Linked DNA regions of Sinobacterium norvegicum. The protein of the gene in region 1 interacts with the protein of each later gene in a pairwise test. Links are inferred from orthologs where the notes say so. Each region holds a gene or a part of one and is shown in the gene's direction. Other genes may lie near its edges. The genes, in order: leuS and ligA.

Region 1 (12,465 bases):
GTATCTCTTTGGCGAGTGGCTACGAAGCTGGTTTCTGACCGGCTTCCCCTGGCTCTACCTCGGTTATGGCCACCTCAACACCGCTCTTGCTGGCTGGGTGCCAATCGGTGGCGTATGGGCGGCAACCCTGGCAACAACGCTGACCGCCGGCGCGATAGCCCTGATGCTGCAAACCCAAAAAAATGCGGCGCAGCAACTGTATGCTATTGCCTCGCTGTGCCTTATTTGGGGTGGTGGCTATTGGCTCAACAGCATCGAATGGGTCAAACCGAGCGGCAAGACATTGAGCGTGGCGATGATTCAGCCCAATATTCCACAGCAGCTAAAATGGCGGCCGGAACAATTACAGCCGACCCTCAAACTGCTGGCCGATGACAGCGCCAAGGTGTGGGGACACGACTTAGTGATCTGGCCCGAGGCCGCCGTGCCCATGCTCTACCAGCGCGCCAAGCCCTTTCTCAAAACCATGTCGGCACAGGCTCGGCAACATAACAGCACGCTGATAACCGGTATTCCCTATCGACGCAACATTACTGATAACGGTAAACAGCGGACGATTTTTCACAACAGCATTGTCGCCAGTGGCGCCGAACAATCGATCTACTTCAAACAGCGACTGGTGCCCTTTGGCGAATACGTACCACTGGAATCAGTCCTGCGTGGAGTGATCGATTTCTTCGACATGCCGATGTCAAACTTTCGTCCCGGCGACAGCAATCAGTCATTACTGATCACCGACCAGGCTAAACTGCTGCCATTGATCTGCTACGAAGTAGTCTATCCCGATTTATCGCAGCGCCATGCCGCCAATAGCGACCTCTTGCTCACCGTTAGTAATGACGCCTGGTTTGGCGCCTCAATCGGGCCGCTGCAGCACCTGCAGATGGCGCAAATGCGCGCCTTGGAAAACGGTCGCTGGATGTTACGCGCCACCAATAATGGTGTCTCTGCCATCATCGATCACCGCGGCAGAATCGTGCAGCAAAGCGAACAATTCCAGCATCAAACATTGACCGGCAGCGTCGATATCATGCAGGGCACGACACCCTGGGCGAGGCTGGGCAGCGCTGTTCAATAGCAGTGAATTGCCGCCCGCAGCGGCAATATCATCGCCAGCAAACCAATATCGTTGCTGATCGTTAAATAATGCACGCTAGTTTGGCCATATAAGGTGGCTTGAGCCCTGTCGCTGCGGTATCCTACGCCCCAAATTTTTATTATCCGCACAGCTGTTTCAGCCTAATTAGCTGTGTTGTTATTCTCCGCCTACGTGCGACCTAGCAGAAGAACGGTACGATGGAAGAACTATATTCTCCGAAAAAACTCGAAGCTCAATCTCAACAATACTGGGAGCAGAGCAAAAGCTTTGAAGTCGACATAGACGACAGCAAAGAGAAGTACTACTGCCTGGCCATGTTCCCTTACCCCAGTGGTAAGCTGCACATGGGCCATGTCCGCAACTACACCATTACCGACGTGATCACTCGTTATCAGCGTATGCTCGGCAAAAATGTCCTTCAGCCAATGGGCTGGGATGCCTTCGGCCTACCCGCCGAAAACGCTGCGATGAACAACAATACCGCACCGGCCAAGTGGACCGATGAAAACATCGCCTACATGAAGACCCAGCTCAAAAGTCTGGGCTTTGGCTATGATTGGAGCCGCGAATTAGCGACCTGTAAGCCTGACTACTATCGCTGGGAGCAATGGTTTTTCACCCGCCTGTACGAGAAGGGCATGGTCTATAAGAAAATGGCCACCGTTAACTGGGATCCCGTCGATCAGACCGTATTAGCCAACGAACAGGTTGTCGATGGCCGCGGCTGGCGCTCAGGTGCTCTGGTCGAGCGCAAAGAAATTCCGCAGTGGTTTATTAAAATCACCGATTACGCCGATGAACTGCTAAACGATCTCGATCAGCTGGATGAGTGGCCGGATCAGGTCAAGCAGATGCAGCGCAACTGGATTGGTAAGAGCCGAGGCATTACCATGCACTTCGCCCTGCAGCAGCCAATTGCCAACGTTGCCGACGGCTTCGATGTCTACACCACCCGCCCCGACACCATTATGGGCGTGACCTACGTCAGTCTGGCCGCCGAGCACCCGATAGCCTTAAAGCTGGCCGAGGACAACAGCGCCCTGGCCGACTTTATCGCCGAGTGCAAGACTCAATCTGTCTCCGAGGCGGATATGTCGGTGATGGAAAAGAAAGGCATGGATACCGGCCTCAAAGCCCTCCACCCCATTACCGGAGAAGAGGTCTCTGTCTGGGTCGCCAACTATGTGTTAATGGATTACGGCTCTGGCGCCGTCATGGCCGTTCCTGCGCACGACCAACGCGATTACGAATTTGCCAAGGCCTACCAGCTGCCGATCACCCAGGTGATCAAGCCCGCCGATGGCAGTGACATCGATCTCGAGCAAGCAGCCTATACCGAGAAAGGTATTTTGGTAAATTCCAGTCAGTTTGACGGACTCGACTTCGATGCCGCCTTCGACGCAATTTCCCAAGTGCTTATCGCTAACAACAAGGGCGAGACAACTACCAACTACCGTTTACGTGACTGGGGTGTCAGCCGCCAGCGCTATTGGGGCACGCCCATTCCCATGCTGAACCTGCCTGAGGGTGGCGAAATCCCAGTACCCATGGATCGCCTGCCAGTATTGCTGCCAACCGACGTGGTCATGGACGGTGTTAACTCACCGATCAAGAGCGACCTTGAGTGGCGTAAAACAGAGTACAATGGTCAGCCGGCAGAACACGAGACCGATACCTTCGACACCTTTATGGAGTCGAGCTGGTACTACGCCCGCTTCACCTGTAAGAACGTCAACGACATGATGCTCGACCCTGAGCAGGCCAATTACTGGCTGCCTGTCGACCAGTATGTCGGCGGCATCGAACACGCAATTTTACACTTACTGTACGCCCGCTTTTTCCACAAGCTGATGCGAGACGAAGGCTTGGTAAACAGTGACGAGCCCTTCAAGCGTCTACTTTGTCAGGGCATGGTATTGGCCGAGACCTATTACCGTGAAGAAGACAACGGCGGCAAGAGCTGGTTTGCCCCAACCGATGTTAAGGTAGAGCGCGATGAGAAAGGACGCATCGCCACTGCCACCTTGATTGCCGATGGACAGCCGGTTATTGCCGGTGGCGTTACCAAGATGTCGAAGTCAAAAAACAACGGCATCGATCCACAGGACGCTATTGAAATTTACGGCGCCGACACCGTCCGCCTTTTCACCATGTTTGCTGCGCCCCCAGAACAGACCCTGGAGTGGTCTGACTCTGCCGTTGAAGGCGCCAACCGCTTTATCAAACGTGTTTGGCGTCTTGCCTACAGCCACGTGCAAAATGATCAAGTCGCCCTCGACATCGACAGCTTGAACGACAAGCAACAGGGTCTGCGTCGCAAAATCCATCAGACCATTGCCAAGGTCAGCGATGACTGTGGCCGTCGACAAACCTTTAATACTGCGATCGCTGCGGTGATGGAATTAGTCAACGACACCAGCAAGTTCAAGGAAGATGGCGGCCAAAACTCCGCTATTATTCGCGAATCGCTGGAAGCGGTAACCCTGTTGCTATCGCCTATAACGCCCCACCTCAGCCACGCGCTGTGGCATGCCTTAGGGCATGAGGGCGCCGTGGTCGACGCCCACTGGCCCACCGTCGATGAGGCCGCACTCGTTCAGGCCAATATCCCATTGATTGTTCAGGTCAATGGCAAGGTACGTTCAAAGCTAAGCGTCAGCGCCGACTCCAGCAAGGAGCAGCTTGAGGCTATCGCCTTGGCCGATGAGAACGTCCAGCGCTTCATGGATGGCAAGGCCGTTCGCAAGGTCATTGTGGTACCGGGTAAGCTGGTCAACATCGTTGTCGGCTAGCGTCGCTATCTGTAGTAACTGCTTGCCAGCATTTACCGGCAGTTGCTACAGTCTTCTATTGAACACAAAGACTTAACCTAACACGACAGCAACGCATAGGATTCTGCATGCACACATTGACCAAGAGTCTACGCAACATAGGCCTCGCCACCGTTGTTCTTACCTTGACTCTACTTGCCGGCTGCGGCTTCCAATTACGCGGCAATGTCGATATTGCAGAGCCTATTACCAACTTGAAGCTCACCGGTAAAACTCGCGGCCCGATTATCGAGCAAATCAAACGCAGCTTCACTCTTTACGATATCAATGTCGCCGACATCACCGACAGCACCGCCTACGAACTCGCCTTTATCGAAGTCAAGGAAGATGAGCGCAGCGTTGGCTACGATGCTCAGGCAAGGACCAGCGAGTATGAGTTGACGATGGTGGTCGAATTCACTCTGCTTAACAACGAGGGCTTAACACTGATCCCGCCTCGAAAAGTCTATGCTGAGAAAATCTATTACAACAACCCCGATAACGTCATCGCCTCCGATAATGAAAAAGAGCTGTTGCTGCGTGATTTGCGCACCCAGTTAGCGGTCAGCATCGTCAACCAGCTCGCCACCATCGACGACCAACGCTTGCTAGAGCTACAAGCGCAGGCCGAGGAACAGCAACAACAGAATCCGACACCACCGGCTGCCACATCAGACTCATCGTTTTTCGATCAGCCTTAAACCACGATGAAACTGAGCCCAAACCAGTTCGACCAGCATGCTAAATCTGGCCTATTACCCATTTATTGGTGCTGCGGTGACGAGTCACTCTTAGTGCAAGAGGCGGGCGAGGCACTGCGCCGGGTCGCCGCCAGCCAGGGTTTTGATGAGCGGGAGTTACACCATGTCGACAGCAGCTTTAGCTGGGCAGAAACACTGACCAGCGCCAACAGTTTATCGCTGTTCGCCAGTCGTAAAATCATCGAGATTCGGCTGAAGGCAGGCAAGCTTGATGAGCAGGCCGGCAAGGCCTTGGCCAGCTATTTAGACAACCCCAATCCCGACACCATCATCCTATTAATCAGCGCCAAACTCGACAGCAATGCCAGCCGCAGTAAAGGTTACAAGTTAGTTGATAAAGTTGGGGGGATTGTCACGCTCTGGCCGATTGAAGGCTACCAACTGGTTAAATGGATAGAGCAGCGCCTCAATGCGGCCAAACTCAAGGCTGATCAAGAGGCCTGTCAGCTATTGGCCGACAGAGTTGAGGGCAACCTTCTCGCCGCCGTACAAGAAATAGAAAAACTCAAACTATTAGTCGACGGTGATACGGTGACTGCTAAGACAGTGATGCAGGTCGTTGCCGACAGTTCCCGATATACTGTGTTCAACCTCAGCGACAGGATGCTCACGGGTAACCCCGGCGAAGCTCTTAAGGTCCTCAATGGTTTGCGCGGCGAAGGAGCGGAAGTCATTTTGATACTGTGGGCGCTAACCCGCGAGGTTCGCATTCTCGTCCAATTGGCCAGCAGCACTAACATCAATGCCAGCTTTAAGCAGCTGAGAATCTTTGACCGACGCCAGCCAATATATCGCAAAGCCTTATCCCGGATGAGCAAGCGGCAAGGCCTCGGGGCGCTCGACCACTGTCGACGCATTGACAATATGGCTAAGGGAGCAGAAAAGGGTAATGTTTGGGATGAGCTATCACTGCTTGTTTTAACCGTCTGTGGTCACTCGCTCGCCATCCAGCAGCCCTGAGCCCCTCCTCAATGTTTACCTCTGACGCTTATCTGTTGCATAATAATACACGCACAAGCCAATCAGCATAGGGATAATCATGGGCTGCAAAAGAAGACTCTCCGGCATTTCCGCCACCGCCGCTATACTCCTTACCAGCGGCTGTGAGCTTTACCAGAACACAATTTACACCCCCAAACCTTGCGAAGGTATCGAGGAAGTCATTAGTCAATACCAGCATGGTTTCGAAGATATTCGCGGCACCGGCCAAGACTACAAAAAACTCACCATCTACGATACTAACTATCAGATTGTGTCCAACGCCTGCAGTATTTGGGTATGGAATGATGGACAGTCGAGCTATAGCTGCTCGAAAATGTACCCTTCGGAGCAGAGTGCCAGCAACGCCTATCAAACACTCAACAGCCGTATTGAGCAATGCTTAGGCAACGATTGGCAGCAGACGACGCAGGCCAGAACACTGGCAAAAAGCGGCGAGGTAACACGCTACAAGAATGATTCTGTCAAGGCTAAGATCGGCGCTCACCTGATCAAAACCGATGCGGTAATCAAAGATGAATGGGGCGTTTACCTGTTCATCGGCAGTGATAACAACGCGCTTTAATTCATTCTAAACAAGCGCCCTCGTCCCTACAGACGAGGGCGCCATCTCACTGTAATGCTATAACAATGCTATTCAATTCTATGGACAGCATTATGTATCAGCACCAGGCAGAAATTGTCGACGCCTCCATCAAACGCGCCAAAGAGCGCTGCAACGCCAACCAGTTGGCTCTGCAGATGATGACGACATTCTTCCAGCACTTCCCAGAAACGGCAGAAATCTTCGCCCCCTTCGACCTCAACAAGGTCAGCTTGATTAAGTTTTGCAAGGTTGGCGACGCATTACTGGATGCCGTTAAACACCCCGATTACTCCGTCACCGCCACCGAGGAAGAGCTTTACCGCCACCTGACCTATAACGTCAGAGACACGGGGTATTACTTCGGTCTCATTGATGCCTATGTCGCCACCATCCAGACGGCTCTTGGCAATGAGTGGACAAGTGCAGAAAACGAGGCCTGGCAGGATACTGTCGCCGGCATGCGGTTCAATATTAACCAGGCGTCCCAACAACTATAATACTGGCCTGTTATCGGCGAAATCAGCCAGCCCATGCCACAGCGTTTTCAGTGTTTTCATCATCAGCGCACTGTCTTGGTGTGGGTAGGAGCCCTGGCCGACCACCAGTAACTGTCGCGATTGGTCGACCCAGGCAAACTGGCCGTGAATCCCAATCATCGAATATCGTTGCTGCTCCGGCTCTAATACCCAGAATTGATTGTGATACTGACCAGAGGGGAAAAGAGTATCCTGGTCGTGGGCCTGATAGGCTTTTTTCAACGACGCATCGCTTACCACTAGGTCATCGAAGAAGCAGGCCGGGACGATTTGCTCGCCACGATAATTGACCCCCTTATTAAGGGTGAGCAAGGCAACCCGACAAAAATCCTGCAGCGACAGATTAATCTGCCCTTCGATAATGGTAAATCCCTTGCTATCGGTATTCAGCCAGGCTGCCTTTTCGGCACCTATATGACGGTAAAGCTTGAGTTCGAACAACTCGGCAAAGCTCCGCTGATAAATGGCCTCCAGTATCATCGCCAACACATTGGTCAGGCAGGAGTTATACACAAAGGCCTCGCCAGCAGGGTATTGTGCCTCGACTAGATTTTCCAACATCCACTGCTGCACGCCTATTGCACGGTCTTTTTCTGTTGGCGGATAATAACCAGCCGACCGGGTATACGACCAATAATGGGCATCCGCAGAGCTATAGTCCTCGCTATATAAAATCCCGGCCTGCATATCCAGCAGATGCTGAACCGTGACATCCTGCCATACTGCATGCTGAGAAAATGCAGGCAAATATTCGATCACCCGCCGCCCTAATTGCAATAGCCCCTCCTCTTCAGCAATAGCGACCATCATCGCACACAGAGACTTACTACAGGAGTGAATAACATGACGATCATCCGCCACCATGCCATTTCGGTAGGATTGATGTACCAGCTGCCCTCGGTGTACAACCATCAAACCATCATTGAACAGACGCCGGTTAAGCAACTGTTCGCCGCTGATCTGACGCCCACTCAGCAATGGGTCCGCAAAAATCATTCCCTCGACAGGCCAAGGTTTGGTGGCGACAGAAAAGTCGGCAACCTCGCCACCCGGCTCAACGGCAAGCGTCTTGAAAATTTCAACCATCTGGCTTTGGCTGGCGATTAGATATTCAGATTTATCCCAATTGCTGTGACCAATATCAAGAGTTTCATGAAGCTGAAAACGAGGACTGTTATTAACTGTTTTAACCATAATCAGTATCTTTTTTTTCATTATAGGCGTGATTAACATCAGCTTAACACGGCACCAAAAGATAACGATAGAGGTTAGCTGCGCATTATTGACAGGCATAAAAAAACGCCCTGTGGGGCGTTTTTTTTATGCGACCAACAGCGGCTACAAATCAATGATCTTTGAGGGCATAAATCGCAGGCAGGTTACGCAAATAACCTTTGTAGTCCATACCGCAACCGAAGATGAAACGGTCTTCTACTTCCAGACCAACAAAATCGCCAACCAATGCTTTATCGACTTTGCGGTCATGCAACTTATTGACCAGCACTGCGCTATAGATTTCCGCAGCGCCCTGAACCTTGCACGACTCGATAATCGACGCCAGGGTGACACCCTCATCAAGAATATCGTCAACCACAACCACCACGCGCCCCTCTAATGAACGCTGAGGTGTTGCGCGCCACTCCAGAGTCTCACCGCCGACTGTCTCGTCACGATAACGCGTGGCGTGGCAGTAATCGATCTGCGAAGGAAATTGTAAGCGCTTTGTCACTTCAGAGGTTGTCACTAAACCACCGTTCATCACACAGACAAAGATCGGGTCTTTATCGGCCAACTTATCGGTAATCTCCGCTGCCATTTTATCATAGGCTGCGTTGATTGTTTCCTCAGAAACTACAAGATCAGCTTCCGCCATTACTTGGCGTATTTCACTTACTTGGCTCATGCACTCGGTCTCGATATTGATAACTTTAGAGGCGCGGGATTATAACCCGAGCGATTTAAAAATTCATGCTAAAGCTGGCCTAATAGTCAAACTAACCGCTTATTGACTATAAGCCGTTGATCTAAATTATGTTGACACCACGATATGCTTATCCGTCAGCATTCCTTTGTCGACAATATAATCAATTATAGTCTGAATCCCCGTCTCGTCTTTAAGATTTGAAAATACAAAAGGTGCATCGCCGCGCATTTTCTTGGCATCACGGTCCATCACTTCCAGCGATGCCCCTACGAGCGGCGCCAAATCAATCTTGTTGATGATTAACAGGTCTGACTTGGTAATACCGGGTCCCCCCTTGCGCGGTATTTTATCCCCTGCCGAAACATCGATAACATAGAGGGTGAGATCGGATAGTTCGGGGCTGAATGTCGCCGCTAAGTTATCACCACCACTCTCAACAAAGACCAATTCCAAACCGTCGAATCGCTCGGTCAGCTCATCGACAGCGGCGAGATTCATCGAGGCATCTTCACGGATTGCCGTGTGCGGACAGCCCCCCGTCTCGACACCGATAATCCTATCGTTATCGAGCACCTTATGTTGCTGCAGAAACTTGGCATCTTCGCGGGTGTAGATATCATTGGTAATCACCGCCAAATTATAGTGCTCAGCCATATAACCGCAGAGCGCCTTTACCAGTGCTGTTTTACCCGAACCAACGGGACCGCCAATACCTATGCGTAAAACCTGTGTCATCATTACCTCAAAGAAAAATTGTGTTTAATTTACGAACGAAACAACCGGCTATATTGGTTCTCATGCCAACTACTGGCCATGGCCACTCCGGTTAGACTATTGCCAATTTGCTCATCATCCATAGCCAATGCATCCGTTACTGCGGCGGTGATGGCAGGCATCAGCTGTACCATTAATCGCTGACCTTCAGTTTGCCCCAACGGCACAATTTTAGTCGCCGCCTGCACCTGATTTTCCAACCAGCTAAAGGAAAAACCCTCGAGCAATGCCTCCACAGAGATGCCAGCATCGACGCCTGCGACGGCAAATAGACTGCAAAAACTTAGCTCTTTTTCACCGCCGGTAATAGACAGCGCGCCAATGTTCAGGCTTTTCAGCAAGCGCTTAAGCGCCGCACCCAACTGGCTATCCTCTAACAGTAACTCCTTGGTTTCACGGCTGGCTAACAGGTAATCATTCCAATCACTAAAAGCCGACTGATCACCGCTCTGAACCGCACGATGCAAACGGATCAACACCGGCAGATCTAAAAATGCCAAACCGTGAGTCATCACCCCCTGCAACCAATCACCGACCTCCTCTGCACAGGTAAGCCAACCGCAATCGATGGCATACTCCAAACCCTGCGAATAGGCATATGCCCCCACTGGCAAGGCTGGGCTGACCAACTGCATCAGCTTTAACCGCGCCAGTGAATCAGTGCTCATGATGATGACTTTGCTGCCCATGATCATGACTATCATCATGGCCATGACTATGACCACCATGATTACCGTAGGCACCATTCTCCGGGTGGAAGGGGCGTTGCTGCCGCTCTACCTCAAGGGCAAAACCTCGCACCATGTTATCCAACACGTAGTCGTGTTGATAACGTAACCAGCCCTCACCCAACTGCAGCGGCATATGGCGGTTACCCAAATGATAAGCCGCCTTTGCCAACAGCCAGGGGTTATCGGTAAGGACGACAGAGACATCTTCCAGTGCTGCCTTGACCAGAATCAGCTGACCATTCTCAGCCAGCAGGCAATCGCCATCGCTGAGTACCTTGCCCCGCTCTATCATCCAGCCCATGGGCTGACCACATCGTGTCTCACTCTTAAATCGAGAGCGTTTGCGCTGATCCCAACTGAGATCAACGATAAGCATCGTCGCCTCTGGTGCTGCAACCACTACTTCTTGGCACATCAACATATCACTACCACCTACTGTGAGTTGTTTGCTTTTTGTCGCGCAATAGCCGATCAAAACAGCGAATATAATTGGCTCATTGGCAACGCTGTCGCCGGTTCGCAATCGAGTAATTGACCGTCGGCCCGCACCTCATAGGTTTCTGGGTCGACCTCCATATGGGGCTGGTAGTCATTCAGTTTCATATCTTTCTTTTTGACACTGCGACAATTTTTCACCGCCACCAAGCGCCGATCTAAACCCAGCTTTTCACCAATGCCAGCAGCCACCGCAGCCTCGCTGACAAAGTTGACGGAAGTCTGACTAACCGCCTTACCCATGGCGCCAAACATCGGCCTAAAATGCACTGGCTGTGGCGTCGGAATAGAGGCGTTAGGATCACCCATCGGCGCGGCGGCAATCATGCCGCCCTTGATAATCATCGCCGGTTTAACACCAAAAAACGCCGGTTTCCACATCACTAGATCGGCCAGCTTACCCACCTCGATAGAACCCACCTCGTGGCTGATACCATGCGCAATAGCCGGGTTGATGGTGTATTTGGCAATATAGCGACGGGCGCGAAAATTGTCACTCCAGTCGCTGTCCTCTGGTAATGCCCCTCGCTGCTGCTTCATTTTGTGAGCCGTCTGCCAGGTCCGCGTCACCACCTCGCCTACCCGCCCCATCGCCTGAGAGTCGGAGCTAATCATCGAGAACGCGCCTAAATCATGCAAAATATCTTCTGCAGCAATCGTCTCTTTGCGTATACGAGAGTCGGCAAAGGCGACATCCTCGGCAATTTTAGGGTCTAAATGATGGCAGACCATCAACATATCGAGGTGCTCATCCACCGTATTGATGGTATAGGGGCGGGTTGGGTTGGTCGACGACGGCAGTACATTATCCAAGCCGCAGGCCTTGATGATATCCGGCGCATGACCGCCACCCGCTCCCTCTGTGTGGTAGGTGTGAATCGTGCGGCCATCAAAGGCCTTAATCGTATCTTCAACAAAACCAGATTCATTCAGCGTATCGGTATGAATAGCCACTTGGATATCGTGCTGTTCCGCCACCGACAAACAGGTATCGATAGAGCTCGGCGTGGTACCCCAGTCTTCATGCAACTTTAAACCACAGACACCGGCCAGCACCTGCTGCTCTAACGCCTCAGGTAAGCTCGTATTACCCTTGCCCAGCAGACCGATATTCATTGGCACCGACTCCACCGCCTGTAACATCTTGCCGATATGCCAGGGACCTGGCGTGCAGGTCGTCGCATTCGTCCCCGTCGCCGGCCCTGTGCCGCCACCAATCATGGTGGTCACGCCGCTCATCAATGCCTCATCGATCTGTTGCGGGCAAATAAAGTGAATATGGGCATCGATGCCTCCGGCGGTGACAATTTGCCCCTCTCCGGCAATGATTTCGGTGCAGGGGCCTATTTCAATATCGACACCGTCTTGAATATCAGGATTTCCCGCCTTACCAATAGCCACAATACGCCCAGCCTTGAGCGCCAAATCCGCCTTGACCACGCCCCAGTAATCGAGAATAACCACATTGGTAATGACGGTATCCGGTGTTAACTCGTAGCCCGCCTGACTCTGTCCCATACCGTCACGAATAACCTTGCCACCACCAAATTTAACCTCTTCGCCGTAATGGGTATAATCTTTTTCGACCTCGATCCACAGCGCTGTATCGGCTAAGCGAACCCTGTCGCCGGTGGTGGGGCCAAACATCTCCGCATAGGTGGTACGATCCATTTTACTCATCGCCCGCCCCCTCTTTTTGCAGCAGTCCCTGTATCTCACCACGGAAGCCATAGACAGCTCTTCGTCCGGC
Region 2 (12,312 bases), 1.4 Mb from region 1 along the record:
CCTGAGCTGGAGATGCTCAGTGCCGGAGAAGAAGAGGCGGCGGAACAATTATTACATGCTGAAGAGTTGATGCAGCAGTGGCAGCAGGCCTGGGATAGTTTCAATCAGCAGGCTCAGCAGCCGCGTCAGCAGGCAGAGGTTCAGCAATCGAGAATACAGCACATCGAGCAGGTATTACGCCGCATTGATCTTCGCGTTGAGAAACTCAGTGAGGAGCAAAAAGGCCTGGTCAGCGATGGTGAAAGTGAAGAGATTGAATTATTGCAAGAAGAACTGGCCGAGATTGAATTGCAGGCTGAGTCCGATCAGCAGTTGGTAGATTCACTGCGACAGGGTATGGACAAGAAGCGTGAGCAATCTCAACAGCTTGTTGAAGAGCTCAACAGGTATCGGGAAGAATACCAGGCTAAAAAAGGGCGTTTTAGCTCCCTCGAAACGCTTCAGCAGGCAGCGCTGGGACAATCTGGCGGTGTTGTCAGCGAGTGGCTGGCAGACCAGGCTTTGGATAAGGCGGCCAGGTTGGGTGAGTCGTTGACCACCGAGCCGGGGTTTGAGTTGGCGGTTGAAACAGTACTGGGTAATTATTTACAGGCAGTATGCGTCGACAGTATCGGCAGTGTTTCGCAGGCTCTGGATCAGTTGAGTAAAGGCAGTATTGGTTTTGTCGTCGATAACCCGCAGCCACAGTCAACATTGCCTCGCCTGTCGGCATCCTTGTTGGCTGACAAGACCTCTGGCTTTGATGTTGCCAATCTGATGAGCGGTGTCTATGTGGTTGACGATGTCATTCAGGCTCAGCAGCTACAGCCACAATTGGCAGCTGGCGAGTCGGTGGTGACTAAACAGGGTATATGGCTCGGGGCTCAGTGGCTGCGGGTTAGCAAAGACGACGACAAGCAGTCCGGTGTCATTGCACGGGCAAAAGAGTTGGAGCAGTTGACCGAGCGACTGAGCTATTTAGAACAGCAGATTGAACAGTTGGGCGAGCAACAGGGCGAGCAGCAAGCATCGCTGAAAAAGGCCGAGCAACAGCGAGAACTACTACAGCAACAATTAAAACAACAGTCGCAGCAGCAATCACAGTTATCGGCAAAATACAGTGGCTTGCAGGCCAGACTTGAGCAGGTTGTGGTTCGTCGAGATAATATCGCCGCAGAGATTGCTGAGCAGCAAGAGTTACAACACGTCGAACAAGAAAGTCTTGGTGAGGCTCGCCTTGAGCTGCAGACTGCGCTGGATGCGATGGAAAATGATGCGGAGCGTCGTGAGCAGTTGATTGCGCAGCGCGACAGCAGCCGTGAATCTCTCGAGCGAATGCGTCATCAGGCCAGACAAAATAAAGACGGTGCTCACCAGCTCGAGATGCGTGGTCAGTCACTAAAGACCAAGATCTCGGGTATTGCCCAGGGGCTACAGCGTCTGATGGGGCAGCGCAGTCAATACGAGACAAACCATGCGGAGATTGCCGAGTCGTTGGCAGAGTCAAGAATGCCTGCAGATGAGGTGCAGTTAGAGCTGGAGACAGCGCTTGAGCAGCGACTATTAGTTGAGGAAAAGTTAAGCAAGGCACGTGAGAGTCTCGATGGCGTCGACAGTGACATGCGGCGCAATGAGAAGAAGCGCGGTGATTGCGAGGAAAAAGCTCAGCAGTTGCGCAGTGAATTAGAAAAACATCGGCTCGAAGGTCAGAGCTTTGAGGTACGCCGAAAAGCATTGGAAGACCGGCTTGTCGAGGCCGACTTTGTCTTGGCAGAGGTACTTGAGGGGCTGCCAGAAAATGCCGAAGAGGGGCGTTGGCAGGAAGACTTGCAGCGTATAGCAACCAGAATACAGCGCCTTGGCGCGATCAATCTGGCGGCAATCGAAGAGTATAAGACACAGTCTGAGCGCAAGGTGTACCTTGATGATCAGCACAATGATCTAATGGAGGCCTTGGAATCATTGGAGTCGGCCATTCGTCGCATCGATAAAGAAACCCGTAGCAAGTTCAAGGAGACCTTCGATAGAGTCAATAATGGCCTGCAGAACTTGTTCCCAAAGGTCTTTGGTGGCGGCAGTGCTTACCTGGAGCTAACCGGTGATGATTTATTAAGTACTGGTATCACTATTATGGCGCGACCACCGGGTAAGCGTAACTCAACGATTCATTTATTAAGTGGTGGTGAAAAAGCGCTGACAGCACTGGCATTGGTCTTTTCTATCTTCCAGCTAAACCCAGCGCCATTCTGTATGTTGGACGAGGTTGATGCGCCACTTGATGATGCCAACGTTGGGCGCTACGCTAACATCGTGAAAGAAATGTCACAGACTGTACAGTTTATTTATATCACGCATAACAAGATCGCTATGGAAAAGGCTGATCAATTAATGGGTGTTACTATGCAGGAAGCCGGTGTTTCTCGTCTGGTAACGGTGGATATTGAAGAGGCTGCTGAGCTGGCTGCACTATAATAGGCCCGTGGTATTGCAGTTTGATGAACTTGTATTAAAATGCCATGCGTTATAAATAATAGGGAGTTATCGTAAGATTTGGTCGATAGAAAATACGCGACGGATCGGTACAATAAAACGATAACATTGCTTGGCTGTATGTGTTCGCGTTACAGTCTAAGTGATAGATTTGAGATAGGATAAGTCGAGGAAATATGACAGTTTTGGAGTCATGGTTATGGAACTAGGAATGCGCGAATGGATGCTGCTGATCGGCGCCTTGCTAATTTTGTTGGTTCTGGCCGATGGTGTTCGCCGAGTGATTCAAGATCGGCGTTCCAACATGCGTATGAAGGTCGCCAGTAAAGACCCCATAGACGATTATCTCAGCGAGCTACCCAATGGCGGGGCGCGTGTAGTTTCTGACAGTAAAGACACCGCTGCTGATAGCCTAAGTTTAGATAACAAGCGCAAAAAAGCTTTGGCTTCCACTATCGAGGATGACCTGGCTGCAGATTTTGTCTTCAACCCGCCGGTTGAAGACAATGCGGCGGTCGAGAGCGTGTCGAGTATTGCGGCGCCGATAAATCCCAGTCAACCATCGACGGTGAGCAGCGACCCGACCCCGTCAAAAGAACAATCACCTGACCTTGTACCAGAACTGCTGTCTTCTGCTGAACAGACACTGCAACAGGTGGTGGATAGCGATGACATGACGGATAAAATTGATGATGTTAGTGCCGACCTTGGTACCAGCTCTGATGCCATTTTTGATCAAATGCTAGCGCAGGTTGAGCAAGATGTTCGTGATAATTTGTCCGTGCCAGAAGTTTCTGAAGTGCATGCTGAGCCAATAAAAACAGAGCCAATAAAACCTGAACTTGACGATACCGTTGACGACTTGCCCTCATTAAAAGACATTGATCTAGAGCTCTCTAACGACGTCGACGAAGATGCTGCGGATTCACGGGTTATTGCAGACGAGTCAGATGTCACCGTTGGCAATGACATTGAAATCACTGATGTCATCGTCGAGTCTGATCAAAACAATGCCTCCAACAATAGCGAGCCGCAGACAGTGATTGCGCAGGGCGATTTGAACGATGACGAACGGGCTACTGACAGCATATTAGCGAAAATCGAAGAGTCTGATCAGCAACAGTCAGAGCTCGATGTTGGGCAGTCCCAAGTGACGGCCGAGACACTGTATGAAAATTTGTCGTTATCCAGTCAACCCGGTAAGCAAGAAGCTGCTGCGACCAGCCAACAGAAAAAGTATCGTAGCAATCCTTTCAAGGTTCCTGAACAGCAAAGCTTTGACCTGGGTGATGGCAGTGTGCCAATGCTGATTGACTCTGTTGCCAAGGATGAGGATGAGGTTGTTGACCTGGCGGAGCAAACCGGTTTTGTGCCGCGTAAAACACCGAAGAAGTCCGTCCGCAAGGTGACTGAATCGGTTGAAGTGCCGCCAGCGATAGAGGCAGAGCGCTCTACCGATAGATCAAAACCTGCTATTGCAAAGGAAGAAACGACGGCCGGCGAAGAGACGACGCTATCACCGGCTGTAGAGGCTGGCCGTGAAACAGTTATCGCTGACGAGGTTGAAGATGCTGCGCCGGCCAATGATCCGAAGGTGACAAGCGAAGCGACGGTGATTTCAAACACAAAAACGGCTAATAAAACACTGCTAGACCGCTTAGCAGACATCCCCGTATTTGGTAAACCCTCAGCGGTTGTTCAGCCGCCAAGTGATGATTCCAACGACAGCGATGGCTTTGAGGAACCAAGTGTAGCCGACTACCAACATGTACAAATCATTAACGTTCGAGCTAAAGCCACAGCTGGCTTTGACGCGGATAAGCTGCATGGTTTTTTCAAGGCCTGCGACATTCAGTTGAACAGGCACAAGGTCTATCAGCGTAACGAGCAGGCCAATGGCAAAGGGGCGATAGAGTTTAACGTGGCCAACCAGGTTCAATCGGGAATTTTTATGGCCGAGGAGGAGGGGAAGTTGGTCATCCCTGGGGTAAGTTTCTATTTGGGGTTGCCGGGTCCTGCCGACCCACTGGCTGCACTTGAGGCAATGATTCAAACAGCGGAATATGTAGCGAATAATTTTGATGGTGTGATGAAAGATAAGGACGGCAGCGATATTAATAAGCAGGTGCTGGATTATTTCCGTCAAGATATTAAAGAATTTTCAAGAAAGCATCTGGCTGAGTCTAGCTGATAGACTTCCTAACGATTTATATAAATGTGACAATAAGGGCGGATATATCCGCCCTTATTTTTGGTGTAATTGGAGTCAATTATGGCGATGACTGTCGTCGAACAAATCACCCAACTTCGATCATTATTAGAACAATACAATTACCAGTATTATGTGTTGGACGCACCGACAGTGCCCGATGCTGAATACGACCGTGTTTTCCATGCGGTCAAAGAGTTAGAAGACCGTCAGCCCGAATTGAGGCGTAGCGATTCGCCAACGCAGCGAGTAGGGGCCGCCCCCCTCGATGGCTTTGAGCAGGTAAGGCATGAGGTTAGAATGCTGTCGCTGGACAATGCCTTTAATGAGCAAGACTTCGATAGCTTCGACACAAGGCTGAAAAAGCTACTCGGTCGTGACGATGACATAGAATATGCCTGTGAACCCAAGCTTGATGGTGTGGCTGTCAGCCTGTTATATCGTAACGGCGTGCTAGAGCGAGGCGCCACCCGAGGCGATGGTCAGGTAGGCGAAAATATCACTTCCAACGTACGAACAATACCTTCTATCCCGTTGAAGTTGATTGGCAGCGGTTATCCCGACGTGCTAGAGGTGCGGGGAGAGATCTATATGCCGCGAAGTGGTTTTGAAGCGTTCAATGATAAGGCGCGTGAACTCTACGAGAAGGAGTTTGTTAACCCACGTAATGCTGCCGCAGGCAGCCTCCGTCAGCTCGACCCAACTGTTACCGCCAAGCGACCGTTACAGATGTGTTGTTACAGTGTTGGTTTGGTTGAGGGTGGTGATCTACCAGCCAGGCACAGTGAAATCCTCGCACAACTCAATCAATGGGGGTTGAGGATTAATGTTGATTCGGCGGTAGTCTCTGGAGCCAAAGCCTGTATGAACTATTATTCTCGCCTCGGCGAGCGTCGTGACCAGCTGCCGATGGATATCGATGGCATAGTGTTTAAGGTCAATAGCATTGCGGACCAACAGAGGTTGGGCTTTGTTTCGCGAGCACCCCGCTGGGCCATTGCCCATAAATTTCCCGCTCAAGAAGAGCTGACCACAGTCGAGGGAATCGAATTTCAGGTAGGGCGTACAGGAGCCATTACGCCAGTGGCTCGTTTAAAGCCAGTTTTTGTCGGTGGCGTCACCGTCAGCAATACTACCTTGCACAATATGGATGAGGTTGAGCGGCTCGATGTTCGTGTTGGTGACACTGTCATCGTACGCCGAGCCGGTGATGTGATTCCTCAAATTGTCAGTGTGGTTATTGATAAGCGTCAAGGTGGCGCGGAAAATCTGGTTCTGCCTCAGCAATGTCCTGTCTGCCAATCCCCTGTCGAACGCTCGGCCGACGAGGCTGTGGCTCGTTGCACCGGTGGCTTATATTGTTCGGCCCAGCAGAAGGAGGCAATCAAGCATTTTGCCTCTCGCAAGGCGATGGATATCGACGGGTTAGGTGACAAAATCATCGATCAACTGGTTGATCGTGAGTTGATCAAAAATGCCTCGGATTTATTTTTACTCAATGACTATCAGCTTGCCAGTCTGGACCGTATGGGCCCTAAGTCAGCGGCAAATGTGGTGGCTGCAATTAATAAGGCAAAGGCTACAACGCTGGATAAATTTTTATATGCTCTCGGTATTCGTGAAGTTGGCGAGGCTACAGCACGATCATTAAGCCAGCAATTTGGCAGTCTAGCGGCGTTGGTCGATGCCGATCGGGAGCAGTTACAGCTTACCCCTGACGTTGGTGCAGTAGTCGCCGAATATTTTTATGGTTTTATGCGCGCAGAGCATAACCTAGAGGTGATCAGTGCGCTGCAGGAGCGGGGTGTACACTGGTCCGATATCGATATAGATGAGCAGGCCGAATTGCCGTTAGAGGGCCAGACCTATGTGGTGACGGGTACCCTTGAAAGTATTTCACGCAGCGATGCCAAAGCCAGGTTACAAGCTTTGGGTGCCAAGGTTGCAGGCAGTGTATCCAAAAAAACTCACTGTGTGGTGGCGGGGCCGGGTGCGGGTTCGAAGCTGACCAAGGCGCAGGATCTGGGTATCGACGTCATCGATGAAGATGGCTTGTTAAGTCTAATAGCGCAGCATCAATAGGCCGATAACAGATGAACATACCTTATCTAAAGACTATCGCCATCACTTTATTGTTGTCAGGTTGTGCGACCACGCCGCCGAGCAATACGGATAATGTCTGCGATATCTTCGAGGAGAAGAGTGGCTGGTATAAAGATGCCAGCAAGGCCTCCAAGAAATGGGGTGGATCGATTCCAACCATCATGGCTTTTATGCATCAAGAGTCTCGTTTCGTTCATGATGCACGGCCTCAGCGGGGAACTTTTCTATGGATTTTTCCTGGCTCTAGGCCTTCTAACGCTTTAGGTTATTCCCAGGCGCTCAATGGCACCTGGGATGACTATAAGAGCAAAACGGGTAACAGTGGAGCCAGTCGTAAAAACTTTGGTGATGCTGCTGATTTTATAGCCTGGTATAACAGCAATACGGTCAAGCAAACTAATATTAAGCCCTGGGACAATAAGGCGTTGTACCTGGCCTATCACGATGGCCCCGGTGGCTATAACCGCGGCACTTATAAAAACAAACAGTGGTTAATTAATGTTTCACAGGGTGTTGCCGATAACGCCTGGCGTTACCGCAAACAGCTCGAAGTTTGTGAGGCTAAACTGATCAGAGACAGTAAATTTCTGTGGTTTTTTTAACCTAATTTTTTAGTGGGGAAGAGTGTGAAAAGACTGTTGATTATCTATCACAGCCAGAGCGGCTCCACTGCAAGTCTCGCCCAGGCGGCTTATCGTGGTGCCTTGACGGAAAGTGAGATTGAAACGGTTCTCTGTCGCGCCTTTGAAGCTGATGCTGCATTGCTGAGAAGTAGTGATGCGGTTGTTTTCGCCACCCCCGAGAACTTCGGTACCATGTCAGGGGGGTTAAAAGATTTTTTCGATCGAACCTATTATGCCTGTATTGAGCAGCAGATGAACCTCAGTTATGCCTTGCTGGTCAGTGCGGGTAATGATGGTAGTGGTGCGGTGCGTGATGTTGACAGAATTTGTAAGGGCTATCCGCTGAAAAAGGTGGCCACGGAAATAGTGGTCAAAGGTATTCCAGACAACAAGGCATTGCAACGGTGTTATGAGCTGGGACAACAGCTGGCAGTGGGCTTGGCTTTTGGTATTTATTAAAATCTATTTCGTAACTTACCGACTGATTTGATAGACTATTTTGACTTTTGGCGTTGCTGTCTAGATTCGCCGAATAATAAATAGAATGCATTGTTAGCGGAGAGTAATCATCGAGACTACATGGGATGTATTGAGTCTAGGTCGACCGACTGAGGGCGCTAGTCGAGAATCGGTGTTAAAAGCCTTGGCTGATTTGAATATGTCGGCGACCAATGCCCAGCGATTACTCGCTGGAAAACAGCAGTTAATTAAGAAAGATTTACCCCATAAAACGGCTTTTGCCTATCAGCGAAAGCTCTCGGCCACCGGTTTGCAGGTGGTGATCAACAAGCATCGACCACCCCAGTCGACATCTGTCAGTGCACTGGCGGTAGAGTCTTCTAACGATAGCTCTGAGGTGTCAGTGCGTCGCAGCTGTCCAAAGTGCCAAAAACAGGTTGCTAAGAAGGCTGTAGAATGTCGGCACTGTGGTATTTTCTTTGCTAAATTCAATGCCGCCCAAGCGGTACAGCAAGAGCAGGTGCCGCAGAATGAGCAGCAGATAGGTCAGGCTGTTAAGGCTGTTGATCATCCGCCGCTGCCATGGGGTAAAATAATAGCTGCGGTCGTGGTGTTGGTGGTTGTTTATGCGGGCAAACTGTCTCTGTTTAACCCGCCAGACTTTAGTCTCATCGGCCAATCTTCAAAGGCGCAGGCGGCAGGCAAAGCGGTTTACCAAAGCAACCAGCTCAGCAATCAAAAAATTAATATGTCTGCTTATTTGCTGGTGGCAGATTATGACGCTCTTGAGACAGAATTGTCTGCGCTTGAAATGGATTACCGCAAAGATATTCAGTGGGAAACCGCCTATTATTTTTCATTTTTAAATTTGGTTGAGGCCGGTATTACCTTCGAGATGGTTAATGGTTGGGTGGCTAAAACTGATTCAATTTATGCCTATACCGCCAGAGGGGCGTGGTTTGCTGATAAGGCCATGGAGGCCAGAGGGAGTTGTTTGGCTAGATGTGTTACCGAACAGCAATTTAAAGATCAGACAAAATATAGCCGGCTGGCGATTAATGATTTTAATCATGTATTGCAAGAGCGGCCCGATATGATGCCGGTGTATCCATTATTAATAGCGATCAGTACTGCCAGGGGTGTTCGGGTTGATCGACGGGAGGTTGTTGACGCAGCCATCGAGCAGAATCCGGGCAGCTATTACGTACGAAGCACCTATATTAACAAATTAGAACCACGCTGGGGTGGCTCATATAGCAAAATGGATGGCTTCGCTGAAGAGCAGCAGCAATACCTGGCATTCAACCCAAAGCTGTATTTGTTGCTGGGGCGCTCTCATGCAGACAAGGCCTGGTATGCTAAACGCGACAAACAATGTCAGATGGGCATTGAACATATGAAGGCAGCACTCGAATACGGCGTGACGGCAGGCTGGGCAGAACGAATTGCCTGGTGCTATTCCGGCTCTAATCAACCAGAGCCAGCCTTAGAATACATCAATCTATCGGTTGCCCTTGGTGAGACGGATGAAAATTTACGGCTGCAAGAGGTCATACAAAGCCAGCAGGGCGTGGCGATATTTGATCGGGCGCTATAACCTATTCGGCACTATTCAGCACGCTTTTAAACGGCAGATACTGCTCGCAGTCCGCCTTGTATTGTTCGATGTGAGGAGATTCTTGCTGCAAAAAATTATCAATTGCCTCAGCAAAACTGGGGTGTGCAAGCCAATGGTTTGAATAGGTGTAGTTGGGTTCAAAGCCCCGTTGAATCTTATGTTCACCTTGAACGCCTGGGTCAAAGCGCTGTAATTTGTGGTTAATGCAGTATTCGATGCCTTGATAATAACAGAGCTCAAAGTGCAGGTTGTCGAACTCCTCGGCACAGCCCCAGTAGCGACCATACAGAGTTGTTGCATCCTTGAAATACAATGCGCCAGCGATGATGCCATGGCGGCCTCGTGCGGTCATCAACACGATACTGTCGGCCATATTCCGGCCGAGTTGGCTGAAAAATTCAACAGGCAGATAACCGCCGTGGCCACTGCGCTTTGCGTAGGTTGCCTGATAGAACTGACCAAACTGCCGCCATAGCTGATCATCAATTTGGTCGCCGTTAAAATACTCAACGCTCAATTGCTGTTGTGCTAAACAGCGTCTTTCTTTGCGGCAGTTTTTACGTTTTCTGGCGTTGAAAGTCGATAGGTAGTGGTCGAAATCGCGATATTGTTTGTTGTGCCACTGGAAGTGAACGGCCCGACGCTGGCTCAGGCCGCCATCTTTTAGCTGGCTGGATTGATGTGGGTCGCTGAATAGAATGTGGCAGCTGGATAGTCGGTGTTGTTGCGCGTATTGGATGAGATGTTCGCAGACGGCGGATACTGTTTCAGCATTGTCATACGGGGCGATCAGGCAGAGCCTGGGACCCGTTGCCGGGGTGTACGGGATGGCGCTTAACAGCTTGGGGTAATACTGTAGTTGGTTGCGATGATAGGCGTTGGCCCATTCAAAGTCGAAAACATACTCACCGTAACTGTGGCTTTTGAAGTAGAGCGGGATGATGCCAATTAATCGCTCATCATCATAGATAAGCCCGTGGTTAGGTTGCCAGCCTTTTTCAGTCGTCACTGCGCCACTGTCTTCCAGTGCCTGTAAAAATTGATGTTGTAAAAAGGGATAGTCAGCGTTGACGGTGTTATTCCATAGCGCCTTATCGATGGCGTTGATAGAGTCAATGTATTGGATGTTAATCATAAAATGAGTCTGATTTATTGTCGGGGAACAAGCTGCAATTGTGAAACTGGCATTATGGTATTCGTTGTCTTGGTAACCAGCTCACTGGCCGGTTTGCATGCCATGGTTGGGTGTTAATCTAACGCTATCTATTACCACTAACGGCCCCTGAATACTGTCGGTTTCATAGCTGCAGAAGGCTATTTTATCGACATATAAATCCGCGACTGATCTTGGTTCAAAACGCTCAAGGCACTCTACCACTAGTGGGCAATTGAATGCCTCGTCGTAGAGACCGAGGGTAATGTGTGGCGTGTATTCAGTGGCAGGGCTGTCTTCTTCAATAATACTATGCAGTACTCGTCGGATAGCTGAAAGGCCACCTTGTTGATCATCGATAGAAATATAAGGTGAGCCGGCAAAACTGTTTAAGCTGTTCGCCGTCAGGGTGAAGGCGGCGATGTCAGCCTGTATCAGTGCTTCATATTGTTGCTCAAACTGTTCTTTGCTGAAGTGTTTAGGGTCAAGTAAGCCGCTGCTGCTGATCGTAATGTGGGGCTGGCGTCGATAGCCTTTCAGAGTAAGACCTTGAATGTGGTCTGATGCAGCGTTGAAAAGATTTTCCCAGGGCCGGTTCTGAATGATAATGGCCCAGAAACCGTAATGTTTGATACCGCCATGCCACTCGACAAAGTTCCTATCCTGGTGGGCGGTGGTGGTTAAGTGTTGCAGAAATTGCTCGTACATTGCTTAGCCTCAACAGCTTATTTATTCTGACCGACATCAGCTTAACCAAATACAGGCTTTAGTTGAACGCTCAAATAGCTTTTAACGCTTTAATTGCGCGATAAAAGCCTGGCCAGCATTGGACAAACTACGATCCTGATGAAAAATATACCCCAGGCTGCGGTTGATGTTGACTTGATGGATGTCGATGACGCCCACGTCATCATCGAGCATGGTGGCAGGAATTACGCTCCAACCGAGGCCGATATCCACCAGCATTTTTATGGTCTCAAGGTAGTTGGTTGCCATGCTCGAGTTGAGCTGTAGTTTGTTATCGGCAAATAAACTGCTAACTATCTGACCTGTATAGGTATTGAGGCCGGGCAGGATGGCCCGATGTTGACTCAGTTCCTTCAGGCTAATGGTTCTTCCATCGAAGATTGGATGCTGTTTGTGGGCGACGAAAACCAATTTGTCCTGCCATAATAGCCTTTGTTCTATCGGGGGTTGGGGCACAGGAGATAAAGTAATGACGGCCAGTTCGACCTCGCCCTTAAGTACTTTGTCATAGGCTTTTTCAGAGTCGATAAAATCAATGTCGAGTACGACCTGAGCGTGTTGCTCTGCATATTGACGCAATATTGTTGGCAGACGATGCATGCCAATGTGATGGCTGGTGGCCATCTGTAGCAGGCCACTGATATCGCCCTGCAGGTCATGAATCTCCTGTGTGGCTATTTTGAGTTGGTTTAGAATGCCCTGGGCGCGAGGCAGTAATTTTCGGCCAGCCTCCGTCAGTAATACCCGTCGTCCAACGCGGTCAAACAGAGGGGTGTCTAGCTGTTCTTCGAGGGCCGACACGCGCTTGCTAACGGCAGGCTGCGTGAGGTGGAGTTGCTCGGCGGCGATGGAAAACGAGCCGCATTCAGCAATCGCTACAAATGTTTTTAATGCCTGGCTGTCCATAGGCTGATTGCTCCGATGCTTCGCA

The links.
Region 2: the proteins of leuS (region 1) and ligA interact in binary tests that used the Escherichia coli proteins (3 or more experiments, as listed by UniProt). The link is inferred for Sinobacterium norvegicum from one-to-one orthologs.

The regions. Positions count from the first base shown.
Region 1 is NZ_CAKLPX010000001.1:1,923,613-1,936,077, forward strand. Bases 974-4,093 are described here. They hold leuS (leucine--tRNA ligase), read left to right. Parts: upstream 974-1,296; coding sequence 1,297-3,891; downstream 3,892-4,093. Other genes in these bases: lnt (apolipoprotein N-acyltransferase), read left to right, coding at 974-1,078; L9P87_RS08670 (LPS-assembly lipoprotein LptE), read left to right, coding at 3,999-4,093. Also shown: more of lnt, read left to right, coding at 1-973; more of L9P87_RS08670, read left to right, coding at 4,094-4,610; holA (DNA polymerase III subunit delta), read left to right, coding at 4,617-5,630; L9P87_RS08680 (hypothetical protein), read left to right, coding at 5,710-6,234; L9P87_RS08685 (globin), read left to right, coding at 6,327-6,752; L9P87_RS08690 (serine hydrolase domain-containing protein), read right to left, coding at 6,747-7,985; L9P87_RS08695 (hypoxanthine-guanine phosphoribosyltransferase), read right to left, coding at 8,137-8,694; urease accessory protein UreG, read right to left, coding at 8,821-9,453; L9P87_RS08705 (urease accessory protein UreF), read right to left, coding at 9,480-10,193; urease accessory protein UreE, read right to left, coding at 10,147-10,641; ureC (urease subunit alpha), read right to left, coding at 10,692-12,395; L9P87_RS08720 (urease subunit beta), read right to left, coding at 12,388-12,465.
Region 2 is NZ_CAKLPX010000001.1:531,421-543,732, reverse strand. Bases 4,284-7,250 are described here. They hold ligA (NAD-dependent DNA ligase LigA), read left to right. Parts: upstream 4,284-4,741; coding sequence 4,742-6,760; downstream 6,761-7,250. Other genes in these bases: L9P87_RS02315 (transglycosylase SLT domain-containing protein), read left to right, coding at 6,772-7,250; L9P87_RS02325 (cell division protein ZipA C-terminal FtsZ-binding domain-containing protein), read left to right, coding at 4,284-4,660. In the rest of the region: chromosome segregation protein SMC, read left to right, coding at 1-2,451; more of L9P87_RS02325, read left to right, coding at 2,669-4,283; more of L9P87_RS02315, read left to right, coding at 7,251-7,383; L9P87_RS02310 (flavodoxin family protein), read left to right, coding at 7,408-7,863; L9P87_RS02305 (hypothetical protein), read left to right, coding at 7,994-9,460; L9P87_RS02300 (GNAT family N-acetyltransferase), read right to left, coding at 9,462-10,616; L9P87_RS02295 (2'-5' RNA ligase family protein), read right to left, coding at 10,698-11,342; L9P87_RS02290 (LysR family transcriptional regulator), read right to left, coding at 11,424-12,287. UniProt on the Escherichia coli protein: DNA ligase that catalyzes the formation of phosphodiester linkages between 5'-phosphoryl and 3'-hydroxyl groups in double-stranded DNA using NAD as a coenzyme and as the energy source for the reaction.